2 regions of the Peribacillus sp. B2I2 genome follow, and region 2 is predicted to be linked to the other one. Evidence: riboswitches for the same ligand, from Rfam matches in the RefSeq annotation. Region 2 holds a riboswitch; the other holds the start of a gene.
What was found. Region 2 has a riboswitch for lysine ahead of ABIE66_RS25765 (amino acid permease). Riboswitches for the same ligand answer to the same signal wherever they lie in the genome.
Positions count from the first base shown of each region.

Region 1 (6,240 bases), 1.2 Mb from region 2:
ATGCGGACTATTGCGATTACTCTTTGCAAATCGGGCAAACGGGTAAAGTCGTTACACCAGACCTTTATATCGCCTGCGGTATTTCTGGAGCGATACAGCATTTAGCGGGGATGTCCAACTCCAAGGTTATCGTTGCCATCAACAAAGACCCGGAAGCTAACATATTCAATATAGCTGATTATGGAATTGTCGGAGATCTTTTCGAAGTCGTTCCATTACTTACGGAAGAATTCAAAAAACTAAAAGTTAACGCTTAAAAGAAATAAATTCTGATGAGGGGCAAGACATTTGGCATAAGCCGATACATGTCTTGCCCCTTCATTTTTCTTGGCTTTTAGGCAAGGTTTGAGCCTGCATATTTACTCTTTTTTTGGACATCCTACCACTGAAGCAAAATATTAGCATCGTTTCTAGCAACAATGGTATACTGTCTTTAGTTATTTGAGTAATTTTGAGGAGGAAATATATATGGCTATTGTAAATGCAACTGACCAAACTTTCACAACAGATACTAGCGAAGGTGTAGTTCTTGTAGATTTTTGGGCACCATGGTGCGGACCTTGTAAAATGATCGCTCCTGTTCTTCAAGAGCTTGATACTGAAATTGGCGATACAGCGAAAATCGTAAAAGTGGATGTAGATGAAAACCAAGAAACAGCTGGGAAATTCGGTGTGATGAGCATCCCGACATTAATCGTCCTTAAAGACGGTGAAGTGGTGGATAAAGTTGTTGGTTTCCAACCTAAAGAAGCACTTGCTGAACTTATTTCAAAACACTCGTAATAGTAAGTTAGCTAAAAAAAGCTTCAAGTCTGCGGACTTGAAGCTTTTTTCGCTATCTTGATATATAATAATTGTAAAATGGGAGAACAGGAGGCTGAATGCATGAACCAACAAATAAAGAATAAACTTGCCCTTCTTCCCGATCAACCTGGTTGTTATTTAATGAAAGATCGTCAGGGAACGATCATATATGTAGGCAAAGCGAAAGTGTTGAAAAATCGTGTCCGTTCTTATTTCACGGGTTCTCATGATGGAAAAACATTTCGGCTTGTGAATGAGATAGAGGATTTTGAATACATCGTCACCTCTTCCAATATCGAGGCCCTTATTTTAGAGCTGAACTTAATCAAAAAACATGATCCAAAATATAATGTCATGCTTAAGGATGATAAGACGTACCCTTTCATCAAGCTGACGGCGGAACGTCATCCACGTCTAATCATTACGCGAAAAGTAAAAAAAGATAAAGGGAAATACTTCGGACCATATCCAAATGCTTTTGCAGCTAACGAAACGAAAAAGTTGCTCGATCGCATCTATCCCCTTAGAAAATGCAATACCTTACCTGATCGCGTTTGTCTTTATTATCACCTTGGCCAGTGCCTGGCCCCATGTGTTTATGATGTTGAGGAACAGGAATATAAGAAAATGGTGGATGATATCAACCGCTTCTTGAACGGTGGACATACTGAGATAAAAAAAGAACTGACTGAAAAAATGCTGGAGGCATCAGAAAATCTCGATTTCGAGAGGGCCAAAGAGTTCCGTGACAAAATTGCCCACATCGATATTACGATGGAGAAGCAGAAAATGATGACGACCGATTTCATCGACAGGGATGTATTTGGGTTTGCCTATGATAAAGGCTGGATGTGTGTTCAGGTATTTTTTGTCCGACAGGGTAAATTGATAGAAAGAGATGTTTCACTTTTTCCTGTCTATGATGAACCGGAACAGGAACTTCTTACATTCCTCGGTCAGTTTTACGAGATTACCAACCACTTTAAACCAAAGGAAATCTTGCTGCCTGAGTCAGTGGATGCTGAAATGGCCGAAGGGCTCCTTGGTGTCAAAACGATTCACCCGAAACGGGGATCGAAAAAAGACATGCTTAAATTGGCGAATAAAAATGCCTCCATCGCCCTTCAGGAAAAATTCTCCTTGATTGAACGGGATGAAGAAAGAACCATCAATGCGGTAGAAAACCTCGGGACCCAATTAGGCATCTACACCCCGCACCGAATTGAAGCTTTCGATAACTCCAATATTCAGGGAAGTGACCCTGTTTCCGCTTTAGTCGTGTTCATTGATGGGAAACCGGAAAAAAGGGAGTACCGTAAATATAAGATCAAGACGGTCCAGGGACCTGATGATTATGAATCGATGCGTGAAGTAGTCAGAAGAAGGTATTCACGAGTATTGAAAGAAGGGCTGCCGCTTCCGGACTTAATCATCATCGATGGTGGAAAGGGCCATGTGGAAGCCGTTCGGGATATATTGGAGAATGAATTGGGCCTTGATATTCCACTATCAGGTCTCATTAAGGATGAAAAGCATAGGACCTCGCAGTTGATGATTGGAAATCCGCTTGAACTCGTACCACTTGATTCACGTAGCCAGGAATTTTACCTTTTGCAAAGAATTCAGGATGAGGTGCATCGGTTCGCGATTACGTTTCATCGTCAGCTACGCGGGAAAAATGCGGTACACTCCCAGCTAGATGATATTCCAGGTGTCGGGGAAAAGCGAAGGAAGCAATTGTTGAGGCATTTTGGGTCATTGAAGAAAATCAAAGAGGCAACGGCCGAGGAAATTATGGAAGCGGGCATGCCAAAAGGGGTAGCCGAGGGAATCGTAAGAAAATTACAAGAATAATCTTGCTACCGACTATTCCCTATGCTATGATTAAAATGAATTTTTAACTAGACAACTTAAAAGTGCTGATAGAGGTGCGGAATTCAAGAGTAAAAACCTGGAGAAGTATGAGCTTCCATGAAAGGTTTTGAAAGGGGATGACGCCGAAGGAAGACAAGACTCATACCTTGTTTTTCTGGTCTGACATTTAATAAATGGCGGATTGTCAGGGTTAATACCCTGGAGAGCTATCTCACTGTGTTTACAGTATTAGATATGTGATCACAGCAATGAGATATTTCTCATTGCTTTTTTTATTGCCTAAAAAGGTAGAGAGGGTGCATTAGGATGGCATTAATCGTTCAAAAATTCGGCGGAACATCCGTCGGAAGCGTAGAAAAAATCAAAAATGTTGCCAATCGGGTAATCGAGGAAGTGGAGAATGGAAATGGTGTGGTAGTCGTTGTTTCAGCTATGGGGAAAACCACAGATCAATTGGTTTCCATGGCCCAAGATATTTCCGGAACCCCGAGCAAGAGGGAAATGGATATGCTATTGACGACGGGGGAACAGATCACGATATCCCTGTTAACGATGGCATTGATTGAAAAAGGACATGAAGCCATTTCGTACACAGGCTGGCAGGCAGGCATGCAAACGGAATCCGTTCATGGGAATGCCAGGATTTTAAACATCGATTCTACAAGGATTCAAGCCCAACTCCAGGAAAAGAAAATTGTGGTCGTAGCCGGTTTCCAGGGGAGCGATGCAAATGGGGAAATCACTACCTTAGGGCGGGGTGGTTCCGATACGACGGCGGTTGCCATCGCTGCAGCGCTGAATGCGGATAGATGCGATATTTATACGGATGTAACGGGTGTTTTCACTACGGATCCACGCTACATAAAAGGTGCGCGAAAACTTCAATCCATTTCTTACGATGAGATGCTGGAACTTGCAAACCTGGGGGCGGGCGTCCTACATCCAAGGGCTGTCGAATATGCAAAGAATTATCAAATCCCGCTTGAAGTCCGTTCAAGCATGGAGAGAGAATCAGGAACGATCATAGAGGAGGAAGCAACTATGGAAGAAAACTTAATTGTACGCGGCATTGCTTTTGAAGACAGTATTACTAGGGTCACAATTTATGGTTTGCCACAATCACTTGGTGCATTATCCACAATTTTCACGACACTTGCGAAAAACCGGATTAATGTGGACATCATCATTCAAAGCATGACTGCCGAGGATACGACCAATCTATCATTTTCCACAAAAAGTGAAGATACGGAAGCGGCATTGATCGTGCTGGAAAACAATAAAGAACGATTGGCATTCGACCGAATCGAAACGGAGGGTGGGTTGGCCAAAGTGTCCATCGTCGGATCTGGTATGGTATCCAATCCAGGAGTGGCTGCCGAGATGTTTGAAGTGATGGCCAATACAGGCATCCAAGTGAAAATGGTCAGCACATCGGAAATTAAAGTCTCGACTGTCGTCAATGAAAAGGAAATGGTGAAGGCTGTCGAATCTCTTCATGAAGCATTTAAACTTGGGCAGCATGCAAATGTGCTAGCTTGAGTGTAAGGAGTCCAATAAAAAAACAGACTTCCGGTAAAAAGGGTAAGTCTGTTTTAAGGGCTTATTAGATTGGATCTCTGGGATCCCATTGGATGGTGAATATCACTTTTTTTGCGCGGCGTTTGATTTCTTCCGTTGATTCGCTGAGGAATTTTTTTTGCAGTGTAAACTGCTCGGCAAGGAAACCGGCTTCAAGTTGGAAGTGACAATCAGGGTGTAAATCCAGGCGGCGGCTGATTATTTCACCCGTCAGGGATAATTCCATCTCGGTTTTTGAATACTTCATGATTTCCAGATTGCCCCATCCAGCGCTCTGGAAAAATTCAATCACTTCCTGATCGCCATTCAATGGGAATTTTCTTGCTAACTGTTTACCTGCCCAATAGAGGATTTGATTAGAGTCTTTTCCGAGAATATCGTTCAATAGAACTTCTCTGATTAATTCGTATCCGAAAGCTGGAACTTGGAATTCTTCAGTTTGAATTTCTTCAGCTTGAATCTCTTCTTCTATCGCAGCAGCAATATTTTTTTTCATAGTTTATCGCCTCTTTCTGTAAATCTATTATAAACGTATTTCTTTTGCAAATTATACTGTTTTTTATTTATTTAAATAACAATTGGAAAAAAATGAGAAATTATACCGAGATATTAATAGTTAAATTTGAAATTTCTTCAAAATATCATCTTGACAAACAAAAAATAGCCAATTTAATCCAATAAAATCTATTCTGAAAAAGAGATTTCTTGTATCCGTTTTCTTGACGCACATAGAAGTCAGGAGTAAAATGGACATGTCACATAATTGTAAAGGAAGTATAGAGGAGTTTTTTGACTCTATACTGTATTTTCACGCGGAGATAAAAGGTAGCCACCAGTTTATCTTTGCATGATTTTTCACAAATTAAGGGGGGGCACTTAGTGGCAAAAAATCGTGAGTTTGGGAATCGCAGGCTTCATTCACTTCTAGGAGTAATTCCAATTGGTCTATTCCTAATTTTTCATTTATCGGTAAACTTTATGGCAACAAAAGGAGAAGAAACTTTTAATGGGGCAGTTCATTTAATTGAGTATACGCCCGTGAAGATTTTGGTAGAATGGGTCGTCATCTATCTACCGCTCATTTTCCATGCTGTGTACGGAATTTATATTGCCTTTACAGCAAAAAACAATTTAGGCAGATTTAGTTTCTTCCGTAACTGGATGTTCATGCTGCAACGTCTAACTGGAATCATAACGTTGATTTTCCTTGTTTGGCATATATGGGCAACTAGAATTCAAGCAGCCATGGGTGCTGAAGTTAACTTTGACATGATGGCTGAAATTTTCTCTAGTCCATTTATGATTGTGTTCTATATTGTTGGTATTATCTCGGCAATTTTCCACTTTGCTAATGGATTATGGTCATTTGCAGTGAGCTGGGGTCTTACAGTTTCACCTAAATCGCAAAAAATCATGACTTACTTTACATTGATCGTTTTCGTTCTTCTTTCTTATATCGGAATTAGCGCAATTTTCGCTTTCGTATAAGAAGATAGAGTTCATTTATAAGTATTAGGAAAAACATAGCTTGGCTAATGGAAATAAGGGAGTGACAGAATTGGGTAAAGGTAAAATAGTTATCGTTGGTGGAGGTCTAGCTGGATTAATGGCTACGATCAAAGCAGCAGAGCTGGGACAACAGGTTGATTTATTTTCTTTAGTGCCTGTTAAACGCTCTCACTCAGTTTGTGCCCAAGGCGGAATCAATGGGGCAGTAAATACAAAAGGTGAAGGGGATTCTCCATATATCCACTTCGACGATACAGTTTATGGCGGAGATTTCTTGGCTAACCAACCGCCGGTTAAAGCGATGTGCGAAGCAGCACCATCTATCATCCATATGTTTGACCGTATGGGTGTTATGTTCAACCGTACTCCGGAAGGTCTTCTTGATTTCCGTCGTTTCGGTGGTACTCAACATAGCCGTACAGCATTTGCTGGTGCAACAACTGGTCAACAATTACTTTACGCATTGGACGAGCA
Region 1 is NZ_JBGCCB010000001.1:3,968,586-3,974,825, reverse strand. Features, by position in the region: gene ABIE66_RS19655 (electron transfer flavoprotein subunit alpha/FixB family protein) at 1-257, shown strand, start outside; gene trxA (thioredoxin) at 442-783, shown strand; gene uvrC (excinuclease ABC subunit UvrC) at 886-2,658, shown strand; lysine riboswitch at 2,720-2,896, shown strand; gene ABIE66_RS19640 (aspartate kinase) at 2,986-4,218, shown strand; gene ABIE66_RS19635 (YslB family protein) at 4,283-4,753, opposite strand; gene ABIE66_RS19630 (succinate dehydrogenase cytochrome b558 subunit) at 5,137-5,745, shown strand; gene sdhA (succinate dehydrogenase flavoprotein subunit) at 5,816-6,240, shown strand, end outside.
Region 1: another riboswitch for lysine. It lies ahead of ABIE66_RS19640 (aspartate kinase); the one in region 2 lies ahead of ABIE66_RS25765 (amino acid permease).

Region 2 (14,035 bases):
CCTGTTGGTAAATCATTCACTGATGTACTGATCAACGTTCCAGACACACCGCTCAACATTCCGAATACACCGGACAGGATGACCATGATATGCAGCCGCTCCGTCCAATACCTCGCAGAAACGGCTGGCGTGATTAGTAAAGATGCCATCAATACGACGCCTACAGCTTGGATACCGATCACTACAGCTGCCACGATCAGCATCATGATGAAATAATCCAGAAAAACAACCGGCAATCCCATCCCCTTAGCAAACCCAGGGTCAAAGGATAGTAATTTGAATTCTTTAAAAAACACGGTACAAGTGAAAATGAGTATAAAGGAAACCGTCATCATCATATATACATCGGACATGACCATTGAAGCCGTCTGCCCGAATAAAAAGGTATCCAATCCACTCTGGTTTCCATACTCGCTCTGCTGAATCTGTGTAAGCATGACAATTCCGAAGCCAAAGAAGGAAGATAAGACGATTCCCAAGGCCGCATCCTGCTTGATCTTACTGTATCGCGTTAGCACACTGATCAAGAAAACAGCCACTAAGCCAGCCAGGGCAGCTCCTATAAGAAAATAGGAAGTGGATTTCACTCCAGTTAACATAAAGGCGACACAGATACCTGGTAAAGCTGCATGTGCTAGTGTGTCGCCAAGCAAAGACTGCTTTCTGAGGTAGGCAAAACTGCCGATGACCCCACTGCTTAATCCTAGGAACATCGTGCCAAGCAAAATCCACCTTGTATTTGGATCAGTAATAATATCCAGTATATTCATCGTGTACACCTCATTTTAATAACAGGCCGGACTTTGTGTCTGATAGTATCGCTAGGCGGCCTCCATATGTTGCCTGCAAGTATTCGGGAATGAACACTTCTTCTGTCGGTCCTATTTTCATCACCTTTTTATTCAATAACATCGTCCAGTCGAAATATTCCTTCACGGTGGAAAGATCATGGTGCACAACCAGAACGGTTTTGCCTTTTTCCTTCAATTCCATCAGCAATTGTATGATTGCTTTCTCTGTTGCGGCATCCACCCCTACGAACGGTTCATCCATAAAATAAATATCCGCTTCCTGTGCCAATGCACGGGCCAGGAATATTCTTTGCTGCTGCCCGCCTGATAGCTGGCTGATTTGGCGGTTAGCGTATTCAGCCATCCCCACCTTATCAAGGCACTCCATCCCCTTCTGCTTTTCGGCCTTCCCTGGTCGCTTCAGCCATCCGAGATGACCATATCTGCCCATCATCACGACATCGAGTGCGTTGGTCGGAAAATCCCAATCCACTGACTCCCGCTGCGGTACATAGCCGATACTTTTCCTCATCGATTTATAAGTAGATCCCTTTATTGTGATTTCCCCCGATATTTTTGGAATCAATTCGAGTATCCCCTTTATCAAGGTGGATTTCCCTGCTCCATTGGGGCCAATGATACCAATTAAATTCCCTTCAGGCACCTCAAATGAGACATCTTCAACAACCGGTTTCTTATGATAAGCAATCGTTAAATTCTCGACCTTCAAAGCTGATTGATACATTTTTTCTCCCCCTTATTTCAAAGCACGAACGATGGTGTCGGTATTATGACGGACCATTCCGATATACGTTCCTTCTTCCGTCCCTCTTTCACCCATTGCATCCGAGAATAATTCACCGCCAATTTCCACTTTATGGCCCTGCTTCCCGGCACCTTGAATCACAGCCTCGATAGCCTTCCTTGGCACGCTAGACTCAATGAAAATCGCTTTTATTTTGTTCTCTACAAGATAATTCCGCATATCAGTCACATCTTTTGATCCATATTCCGATAATGTATTGATCCCTTGAAGCCCTCTTACGTCCAGACCATATGACTGGCCGAAGTATCCAAAAGCATCATGTGCTGTAACGAGCACCCGTTGATCTTCTGGTATTTCATTTATTTCTTCTTGAACATATTTATCAAGTTCCTCCAACTGCAGTACGTACTCTTCATAATTTTCACGATAACTTGATTCATGGTCCGGATCAGTAGCAATCAACTCTTTCTTAACTGCTTCCGCCGCTACTATCCAAAGCTTTACATCAAACCATACGTGGGGATCATGTTCCGTCGCACTAACTTTTCGAAGTTGGTCCTCCTTGAAATCCTCCGTTACGGCAATCGTCGGTTTATCCTTGCTCATCATTTCAAATATATCCGTCATTTTCCCCTCAAGATGCACACCGTTATAAAAAATCATATCAGCCGAATCCAGTGTCTTCACATCACCCTGTGTCGCTTTATATAGATGGGGGTCGACTCCCGGTCCCATTAAACTTGTGACCTCTACATGTTTACCGCCGATATTCTCAACCAAGTCCCCAATCATTCCCGTTGTTGCAACGACATTCAACTTGCTATTGCCTTTATCCCTTTCGGCCGCGTCATTGCCGCACCCCGTTAAAATCAGCAATGCAGCAAGCACGCCCCCAATAGATTTTAGAAAACCCATCCATATTCCCTCCCTTTTTCATCTCTCTAAAAATGTTTGCCATGTGCAAAATTAAGCGTAAATTTTTTTACATTGTCGCAAATGCTAAAAAGTTTCCTCTACACAACTTATTTTATACTATACACAAGTATATGAAAAAAGTGCAACAATTTTTTCATAAAGCAGATTAATCATTTATTAAAAATCCCCAAAAATAACTTCGGGATCTGAGTTCACCGAATGATTTTACAAACAGCAAAAAACTGTCCGGAAAATCACGTGCACCTTCCGGACAGTCAGTCATTTCTATGAAGAAGAGTTCCCTCTTCCATAACATGAAACGTGATGAAGTTATATTTATATTGTGGAGTTTTAATGGTGAAAATAAACTTGAGGGGCTATTTCGATTGTTTATGGCGGGAAAACGTGAAATTCACGAGTAAATGCATGGGTTTCACGAGTTAAGTGTCAAAATTCACGAGTAAAAGCGCGGATTTCACGAGTAAAGTGCCAAAATTCACGAGTAAATGCGGAATTCACGAGTAATTCCTTATTATTCACTAGGAAAATGGCGAATTTCACGCCTAATGCCGTGGAATACAGAGTAAATCGCGTAATTCCCGACGGGCATCCCGTCATTCCATGTGCGCTGCCACTCATTTTTCCGACTTCAATGAAATTGCCAGGTACGCCAATCCCAATTCGATTCCGCAAAGTACACACAGGGTAATTAAAGTTTGGACCATCATGATCTCCTCCTCCTCTAAGACTTAAACCAATCTTAAAGGATGAAACCCATACCAGAACAAGACCTTATTTGAAGAAATCCTCAGCAGCCCCACTGTGTTCTCTTGCTATGAAATGGGTTTCATACTGTACAATATAAAAAAAGAAAATACGGTGATCCCATGACAAATATTAAAGAAATTGCTCAAAGTGCTGGTGTATCTGTCTCAACAGTGTCCCGTGTATTGAATGACCATCCTTATGTAAGCCCTGAAAAAAGAGCGAGCGTTTTACAAGCCATTGACCGTTTGAATTATTCAAGAAACATCAACGCCATCCATCTTTCTAAAGGCAAAACAAATCTTATCGGCATCATCATCCCCTTCACCAATCACCCATATTACGGGGCAATCGTTAACGGAATTTCTAAACAGGCGAATGCAATCGGCTGTCATCTAGTCATCTTTCAGACCCATTACGAAAGAGAGAAAGAAATCCAGGCTTTGGATATGCTGCAAATGAAGCAACTCGATGGCATTATCGTTTGTTCAAGAATTTCGGAAATGAAAATCCTCTTGGAGTATCAAAAATATGGACCGATTATCTTATGTGAAGATACAGCCCAGGCTGAATTCTCATCCATCAGCGTTGATCATTATGCAGCTTTCTCCTGTGCCCTTGAATACGTGATTGCTAAAGGTTATCAGAAAATCGGATACAGTCTTGGCCGTAAAAAGAGCAGAAACAGTTCTCTCCGTACAAAGGCTTTTAACGATATCATGAGTAAACATCAACTTATAAACAATAAAGATTGGCTGTTTGAAGGCAGTTATCACATCAAAGACGGTGAACAATTGTTTCAGGATTGGAATTCGATGATGAATAAACCTGAGGCCATCATCATCACTAATGATGACACGGCGGCAGGCTTCATTCTAACAGCTAAGAAATCTGGCTTGAGGGTACCTGAAGATGTGGCCATTCTCGGCTTCAATAATGATAGCCTGAGTGAAATGCTCGAAATCACGACCATTTCCTTACCGCTGGAATGGATTGGGAAAATGGCAGTGGATCTATTCGAGAATCCCGAAGTGGTCAAACATGTAAAACTGGAATACGCCCTTATAAAAAGAAGGAGCGTTTAATAACGCTAAGAATAGCTTTACTTTTGTATCATCAAATCTTCCAGACTTTCTTGAACTAGGAAAAAATAACCACATAAAATAATCATTGCGATATCCATGAGATTATTTTATAATTTTGATATAGTAAAGTTTACTCAATTACTAGCAATCTATTAGCTATTGCATGAATTTCATGAGTATAATCGTCCGTCGTCAATTACAAGATGGCGCAACGATTTAAGAAAATTGAATACTTCCTCATTTACCGATGAGTTAGAGGCTGCAGCTTATAAAAGTAAAACGGACGAGATTCTGGAAAATTAAAGACTCCGTTTGAAAGGATAAGTTGCCGAAGTTTGGGTATATTCCATGTATACCTTGGCTGGCGGTGTTTCCGAACAGGAACATCACTGTCACGTTTTTTCTAAAAGCGTGGGGAGCTATCTTCGGAAGGATAAACGGGTTTATTACAAACAGCCGTCGATCTTTTTCGACTGCTGTTTTTTATATTTCGTTCCCTTCCAATAAAAAGGAGTGTAACATCAATTGGCAAATTCACAACAAGCATCAAGCCCTACTGAATTGAAAAGGAGCCTGAAAGCGCGGCACTTGATGATGATTTCATTAGGTGGAACGATTGGAACAGGTTTATTTTTAGCAAGTGGCGGTGCCATTCATTCAGCCGGACCCGGCGGTGCCTTGGTGGCATACGCGATTATCGGCATCATGGTTTATTACTTAATGACAAGTCTTGCAGAAATGGCAGCGTTCATGCCAGTGGCCGGTTCGTTCCGTGTCTATGCATCCAAATTCGTCGATCCGTCTTTCGGTTTTGCGATTGGATGGAACTACTGGTATAACTGGGCAATCACCATTGCCGCTGAATTAGCAGCCGTTGTCTTAATTATGAAGTTCTGGTTCCCGGATAGTCCTTCCTTTATCTGGAGTGCCATTGCATTAATCACAATGTTTCTTATCAATTACATGTCCGTTAAAGGTTTTGGGGAAACGGAATTCTGGTTTGCCATGATCAAAGTCGTGACGGTCGTCATATTCTTGATCACTGGTGTTTTGATCATACTCGGAATCATGGGTGGGAAAGACCCAATTGGTTTTTCCAATTTCACAATGGGCGAAGGTCCCTTTAACGGGGGGTTCTTCACGATTCTAGGCGTATTCATGGCAGCTGGCTTTTCTTTCCAAGGAACGGAATTGCTTGGAGTGACGGCTGGTGAAAGTGAGGATCCGGAAAAAAATATCCCTAAAGCGATCAGATCCGTTTTCTGGCGCATCATCTTATTCTATATCCTTGCAATTTTTGTAATTGGAATGATCATACCGTTTACGGATTCACGTTTATTGAGTGAAGATGTTGCCGTAAGTCCATTCACGCTTGTATTTGAACGTGCGGGCCTTGCATTTGCTGCATCCATCATGAACGCGATCATTTTATCATCCGTACTCTCTGCCGGTAACTCTGGCATGTACGCTTCAACCCGTATGCTATGGGACTTGGCACGTGATGGGAAAGCACCGAAATTCCTTGGCAAGTTAGATAAAAGAGGAGTACCAGTGAATGCACTTATCGTGACTTCCTTAGTTGGCTGCGTTGCATTCTTAGCTTCATTTTTCGGAGATGGTGTTGTTTATATCTGGTTATTGAATGCTTCAGGCATGGCCGGATTCGTCACCTGGGTCGGGATTGCGATTGCCCATTATCGGTTCCGCAAAGCCTACGTGGCTCAAGGCCTTGATATGAATGCTTTACCATACCGGGCCAAAGGCTTCCCATTCGGACCTATATTCGCACTTGTCCTTTGTATCATCATTATCATTGGACAAGGCTATCAAGCCTTCAGCAGCAATGGGATCGATTGGAATTCAATGTTCGTTTCCTACATTGGCTTGATTCTATTTTTCGTCCTATGGTTCGGCTATAAAATTAAGCATAAAACGAAAATAATTCCCCTTGAGGAATGTGACCTTAAATCCAAATAATACGTAAAAGGACCTGCTCTTCTCTAAACGGGGAAGAACAGGTCCTTTTTTCATTTCAAATGATAAACACGACATTCATATGGACGCAGAGGTTTGGTGGAGATTCCTTCTTCTTCCTGATCATAATTACCGATCAGCCTTGTAGCAGAATATGCATGCAGCTCTTCAGGCAAAGAATAGGAGGCCGGCTCCTCTTTAAAGTTGCATAGCACTAACAGCTTTTCTTCTTCAAACGTTCTCGTATAGGCAAATATTCGTTCATCATCTGGACAGAGCAGTTCAAAACGGCCATAAACGACGATTTCATGATTCTTGCGTATTTGGATAAGCCTTTTATAAAAATGAAAAATGGAATTCGGATCATTGTAGGCTTTTTCCGCATTGATCTCGGGAAAATTGGGATTAACCTTAATCCATGGACTCCCATTTGTGAATCCTGCGTTCCGGGAGTCATTCCACTGAATCGGTGTCCTCGCATTATCCCTGCTGCGGGCGTGAATGGCTGACATCATCCGCTCTTTTGACCAGCCACGCGAATTGACGAGTTCGTCATATGAATTCAACGTTTCAATATCCCGGTATTCATCGATGCTTTCAAATGCAACATTGGTCATGCCCAACTCTTCGCCTTGATATATATAAGGTGTCCCCTGAAGCATATGAAGACAAGCGGCAAGCATCTTTGCGCTTTCAATACGATACTTTCCATCATTTCCAAACCTTGAGACAACCCGGGGCTGATCATGATTGTTCCAGTATAAACTGTTCCAGCCATTCCCCTCCAAACCAGTCTGCCACTTGGAAAGAATTCGCTTTAAATCGCTTAGCTTCCACTTATCGTTACTCCATTTCCCTTCTGGTCCGCACCCCAAATCCATATGTTCGAATTGAAAGACCATATGTAGCTCACCACGATCTTTACCTGTGAACAATTGTGCTTCCTCGGGTGTGACGCCTGGCATCTCCCCAACGGTAATCACGTCATATCGAGAAAGTGCCCGTTGATTGATTTCCTGTAAAAACTCATGTATGCGCGGTCCATTCAGGAAAAAGGGGCTTCCATCACCATACTGCTTCTCATGATGAACGGATCCATCTGAATAGCTCTGATCTTTTGAAAGGAAGTTGATGACATCCATCCGAAATCCATCGACACCCTTATCCAGCCACCAAGTCATCATGCTGTAGATTTCTTCACGGAGCTTAGGGTTCTCCCAGTTTAAATCAGGTTGTTTCTTGCTGAATAAATGTAAATAATATTCATCCGTTCCTTCATCATATTCCCATGCCGAACCTTTAAAAATGGACTCCCAATTATTTGGCTCTTCCCCATTCCTTCCAGGTTTCCAAATATAATAATCACGCTTTGGATTATCTTTTGAGGATCGGGATTCAATGAACCACGAATGTTCATCTGAAGAATGGTTGACCACCAGATCCATCATGATCTTCATCCCACGTTCATGCACCGCCTTCAGCAACCTATCAAAATCAGCCATTGTCCCGAATTCAGTCATGATTGATCGATAATCACTGATATCGTACCCATTGTCATCATTGGGAGATTGATAAATGGGGGATAGCCATATCACGTTCACACCCAGCTCTTGTAAATAATCGAGTTTCATCAAGATCCCGTTTAAATCCCCTATCCCATCTCCATCACTATCCATAAAACTCCTTGGATACACTTGATACACAACTGCCTCTTTCCACCATGCTTTGTCCATGCCTTTCCTCCCCTCTTTAAACGCATTGACATAATCATTACACCAATACCCTATTATAAAGGGAGAAACTTCAGAATATTCTTCTTTTATTCCGCAATTCCGGTTTGAATCATTTCAATGTCCAAATCCACCTCGATGGGAATATGGGGATATGCCTCCTCCCAATGTTTTTGGTCGAAATTTCTTGTTTTACTTTTAGCGTGATCACCGAGTGCAATCGGATCTATATTGTTTTCCTGAAACATGGTTACCATCTCATTTAATTTATTACCAATGACATGTTCAGCCCTGGCCTCTATTTTATTCAGGTCGACCCCTTTGCCCAAGTCATAACCTTGGACCTCTAGCAAACTTGCTTTTAGTTTCACTTCAATCCTGACTTTGGGGTCTTGATTTACATTCGAGAAATCATAATGGACACGTGACTCCACGTTATTGATATCTGTATAGTCATTTTCCTTCCATTTAATTTCATAATTCCCCAGCTTAAAGTTTTCACTAAGGACTTTGAATAAAAACCCATCCTCATAATGGATATATTTACCAATATACTTATCACTTTTAAACAGGGCGATCCCTTTTACCTGTATTTGGTCTTCTTCAGTTTCCAATAAGGGCAGGACCGGATCGATCCCTTTACCATGAACTGCATATAAATACCTGTGCAAATCTACATCAGGCAAATTAGTTCGGATATTCTGTTCGATCAGTTCTTTTACTTGAACCCCTGGAGTTTTAATCAACTTCGGCTCCATTTTAACTACATCCTCAGCTTTACCATGAACGATCGCTAAATACAAATCCCGTCCCACCATCGGGTCACGCCGATATGTATCGACGTAATCATTCAACCCCTCACCCGCCAATTCTTCACCATAGAGAATGACTGTCAGCCTCCCGCCGACAATCGGGAATGGTGTCTTTGCATTTTCTTGCTGGCGGGCTGCCTTTATATCATGGGAAATCGATTCATATACTTCATTACCTAGATCTGCTTCCTCACCTGGCTGAGGAACGCTGACAACGACCGTACCTTTGATTTTATTGTCTCCGGCATCATCATAACCTACGACTTCAGCAATTAAAATATCTTCTAATATTTGCTTTTCCACACCGCACGCCGTCATCAAGAAACAAGCTAATGTAATCATGAGAAGTTTGATTTTCATGATTTATCCCCCCTAACTTTATAGACGATCGACTGCCATATGAATAAGAGAGGAAGATACAAATAAATGATATAAAAGCCTATTTGTGAACTGATCGTGTTAAACCTATCGATTTTATAGCGGTTATCCAAAAAAAGGCAGGAAGCTAAAATGATAAGCAGGATGAAAACCAACATCTTTTTCTGTCTGAATCCAAATGCTCTTTTCGCTGTTCTGCTTGCTGCCCAAACCCCTAAACAAACATTCGGCAGCACCATGAACAGCCAAACGGAAATCCCTATGTATTCGAACCTTTCAATGAATGGAAGGTCTACAATTTTCCATAACGTCAAAGTCGCCCATATTACATCTTTCAGCTGATCTTGATGATAGTAGGCTAATGAAACAATAATAAACATTAAATATATCGACATAGTAAACAACACCCCTAAGTGGGCCCACTTTTGAGAGTGTTCACGCTTTTTAATGAATGGGTAATAAATCAGGAGTAATTCAAAACCAAGGTAATTCAGGGTCATTTTCTTACAGGCCTTCATGATTTCCAAAAAGGAATGATCAAGAAAAGGACCCAAATTTTCAAAGTGGGCGTGCTTCAATGGAAAATAATTCAAAAGGAATAATGGTGATCCAATAATAAGCCCGATTATACAAAAACCAGTTATGACCCTGAACCCTCCCGTCACAAAGCTATACAGGAGAATAAGAATGAAGGTTAATAGCATCAGGACATTAACACCAGGGAACATCCAAACTTGAATGACCTCTAAATAAGTCCTGATAAGTATAATGGAGATCATTATGAAGTAGAGGATGAATAAAATATTGAAAGCATTTCCTACCCATTTACCAAACAAATCTTTATGGATGGCAATCAAATCAAGTGTTTGGGGGCCCCTGCCTAAAAGCTTGAAACACATCCAAAGCAGAACATTTATGATTAACCCTGAAATTATGATTGATATCCATGCGTCTTGGCCAGCCTCTTTCGCTATGACCCGTTCAAACCCCAATACCCCTACGCCAATCTGCATGCCGGGCATAAGGAAAAAAACAAAAAATGGGGATATTTGTTTAGTTTCATTTGGTTTGACTTCCATACCTTCTCACCGCTTTCTACACCTTATTCATCAATATCACTTTGGGATTTTTGAGTTTCCGCCTTCTTCCTCATCCTTAGTGGGTTTTCCGTCCGCAGAAATTGCGGGCGTTTTTTCTGCTTTGAAAAAGGGAGGCGAATCAGACTATCTTTAAAGTCATGAATCCTTAACGGGTAAAGAGGATCTAAATATGGACTGCCAAGCGAAGTCAATTTCAATAAATGACTTAAAATGAATGCACTGCATAAAGCTATTCCAAACAGTCCGTATAACTGGGCTGCAATTAGAAAAGGAAAGCGGATAAGGCGAATCGTATTACTGATTTGGTAAATCGGCACCGTAAATGAAGCCAAGGCAGCCAAAGCGACAAGCATCAACAAGACATTACTGACAAATCCCGCTTCCACAGCAGCTGTACCGATGACTATTCCGCCAACAATACCGATGGTGGAGCCAACCTTAGCTGGCAGCCTGACCGCTGCTTCCCTGAGCAATTCGATCGTCCCTTCCAGCACGATCGCTTCCAAAATCGGCGGAAAAGGGATCACGCCCCTGGATGATATTAAGATGGGCAGCAAATCCGTTGGAATCACCTGATAATGATACGTTAAAACGGCAACATACAGAGGTGATGACAAAACGGAAAACAGCACTGCGAAAAGCCGAATCAAACGGAATGAAGTACCGAGATTCCAAATTTGAAAATAATCTTCAAATGACGAAAAGAACGAAATGATGGTATTGGGACCAACTAATACATGAGGAGATCCATCTAGCATGATCCCTATTTTCCCTTCCGATAATACACTGGCCAGATGATCGGGCCGCTCCGTATCAATCAGTTGCGGAAACATCGAATTCCGATTATCCGTGATCATCTGGCTTACAAACGAAATATCGACGATCGTATCATATTCTATATCTTCTATTCTCTGCATGACTGTATTAATGATCTGTTGATTTACTATCCCATCTATGTAGAGAACGGCTAACCTTGTTTGCGAGATGCTCCCGACCCGAAATTCCTTGGACTGCAATTCAGGAGTGGGCAAACGGTTACGGATCAGATTCAAATTCGAATCAATCGATTCAACAAAAGCCTCCTTGGACCCAACAACCGTATACTCCGACTCGGGTGTGGAAATTTGCCTTTTCACACTATGAACACATGGAACCAACAAACACATTTCATCATCTTTCTTGTATTGAATCATGACCGATCCGGCCAAAACCAACCTTTGAATGTCATTTATATCAGCCGTCAATTTCATATCTTCCATCGGAATTTCGCCTTTTAATTGCTTAAGATCCTTCTTAGGTTGATTCGAAATGGCAGTCAGTACATGTTCATGGAGCTGTTGTTCACTAACCAGTGAATTGAAATAGGAGATGGTAAAGTCGTCTTCATTCGGGTATTGGAAGGTAAGAAAATCATTAGATGCTTCAAACTTTTTAAGAAGTTCCTGAAAATCCTTGGAAGAAACCTGAAAGGTTGCTGCATCCTTATCCTTCCTGTCCTTAAAAAACCTCACTATTCCACCCCCCTATTACTTGTACTTAGTTTTTTTAGTGTAACCACCCTCTATAAAGTTAGTCATAATTCACCGATATCCTTAAAACACATTCAAAGGTGATTTTTTTCTTAAAACAGGAAAAGACCTATCCAAATTCCACGCCTTCAGAAAGCACGAAATCAACGGATAAGTCTTAGAGTTTTCATTCAATTAACTATTACCACTTACCTTTGGGTTGGAAAAATGCGTGTTACCATTTCACGGAACTCGTCAGCGAATCCCGCAACGGGTTTTCCATTCTCGACATCATTCGCATACTCATCTATTCTTTGAACAAAGTCAGGGTTCGCCGACACATAAACTTGGTCCACCGACGGATCGGCTCCCCTTACTGCATCAGCAACCCTTTCTTTAAGGTCATTCGGGATATCCTTATCCCCGCCGTCTTTTAATACTGCCCCTACATATGCATTATTTTCAGTCACGATGACACTGGCGTTCTTCACTTCCTTCAAAGCTTCGACACGATTTGCGATATCTTCGGAAACCCTCATATCGTTTACACCATTTTCATTTTCATTATTATTATTATTATTATTATTATTATTATTATTATTATTTTGCCTTGTATCGCTTACATTCATCGGATTATCCAAATTATCCTGATTGGTACGATTCAGGCCAAGATTTTCACTGGCATCTTCTTTATCATTAGGTGAACAACCTGTAATCACTAAAGCCATCATCGCACTTGATACCATCGCTTTATAATTCATTTTCTTCACTCCTCTAAAATAATTTAATATTAATATTTGCGAGGAGACGATAAATTATTCAGAAGAAGTGACCTTCAAGCCGATAGTTCCAACCAAAATAAAACCGAGGAATACCAAACGCATCGATAATTTTCGTAAAACCTTTTCATTTTTTTATTCGTTGGCCATTGCACTTCAAATAATCATTCAATCACGATTTGAACCAAAGCCCTTTTTCCCTCCAATTACAGAAAAAGCCCAAAAGGTCATGTATCATAACCTCCCGGGCTTTTTCCCCTCCTTTTACGCAGAATCCTCCGCTTTCTCTTGGACCCTACCGGTAAAATTCAAACGAGGAATCCTTGAAACTTATTATTTCAAGACTATATCATATACTCCAAATCGTAACGCTTATGCTCTGTTTCTAAGCTTCCACTTGTCACCTTTTATTGAAAACCAAATATTTTTGAAGGGCTCCGGTGTTTGTTTAGCAGCATCAACCGTATATTGTACGGCCTCTTTTTTATATTGAACATCATCAGTGATTCCTTGCTGTGTCATGGCGAGTTGGTCCGTCTCAGATTTAATCTGCTCCGTTTTTGCCTGAATGCGTGTAACAGTTTTATTCACATTTTCAATTGTCGGTTTGGAATCCTTAAATGTTTTGAAAGCGAAAAAGGCTAAATAGATAATCGATCCGATAAAGAGGGCAAGACTAATATATACAATAACCACCTATGATTCCTCCTTTTATTTTACCTTTACTATACCCATAATACTTGAGCAGAAAACGAATCCCCATGTATTTTCTTTTATGCCTGGTCATATTATTGAAAGAAAAAGGAGGAATGAAAATGAATCACATGCCTCTACTTAAAGCCTGTTTTAAAGCTGGTGTACACTTCATTAGAAATATGACCATACAGCAGGCTGCCACAATCGCAGGAATCATTTTTTTAATCATTCATCCAGAAGTTTTAAGCCCCATTTGGCTTACATTGGCTACGTCCGTCTTGATTTTGCTCCTGCTTTGAAGATTGTTGAAAACCTCTTTAGCGACCTCCCGCATACTGGTTCCACTAAGGACCGCTTCAATACCCCTGCATTCGAAACAAGAAAACGAGGGGACATACTGACATTTCCCTCTTGGTGACAATAGGCGAATGAAGTAAACATTAAAAAGTACATACGGGACAAGAAGGCAAAACGCAAAAATATGAAAATACGATATTTCGATATGACCTCCTTATTCAAAACCTTCACCACGATTGAAACCCATAGGCACATTTCTAATATCGGAAGTATAATCCCCTTTAATAAAACAGGTTAAGTGACCACGTCCATCCATGGATATTACACTTGCTGCCGAAGGGGATTTCCTTAAACATTCCTGTCTATAAAGTTTAATCAAACGATTGATTAAACATGGATTTGTCTTGAACTCCTTCTATAAGCAGAACTTCCCTCCCCC
Region 2 is NZ_JBGCCB010000001.1:5,146,106-5,160,140, forward strand. Features, by position in the region: gene ABIE66_RS25740 (metal ABC transporter permease) at 1-770, opposite strand, end outside; gene ABIE66_RS25745 (metal ABC transporter ATP-binding protein) at 781-1,536, opposite strand; gene ABIE66_RS25750 (metal ABC transporter solute-binding protein, Zn/Mn family) at 1,549-2,472, opposite strand; gene ABIE66_RS25755 (hypothetical protein) at 2,920-3,174, opposite strand; gene ABIE66_RS25760 (LacI family DNA-binding transcriptional regulator) at 3,360-4,322, shown strand; lysine riboswitch at 4,568-4,752, shown strand; gene ABIE66_RS25765 (amino acid permease) at 4,848-6,299, shown strand; gene ABIE66_RS25770 (glycoside hydrolase family 13 protein) at 6,350-8,029, opposite strand; gene ABIE66_RS25775 (Ger(x)C family spore germination protein) at 8,116-9,198, opposite strand; gene ABIE66_RS25780 (GerAB/ArcD/ProY family transporter) at 9,195-10,295, opposite strand; gene ABIE66_RS25785 (spore germination protein) at 10,319-11,827, opposite strand; gene ABIE66_RS25790 (YhcN/YlaJ family sporulation lipoprotein) at 12,034-12,585, opposite strand; gene ABIE66_RS25795 (DUF948 domain-containing protein) at 12,976-13,299, opposite strand; gene ABIE66_RS25800 (hypothetical protein) at 13,419-13,598, shown strand.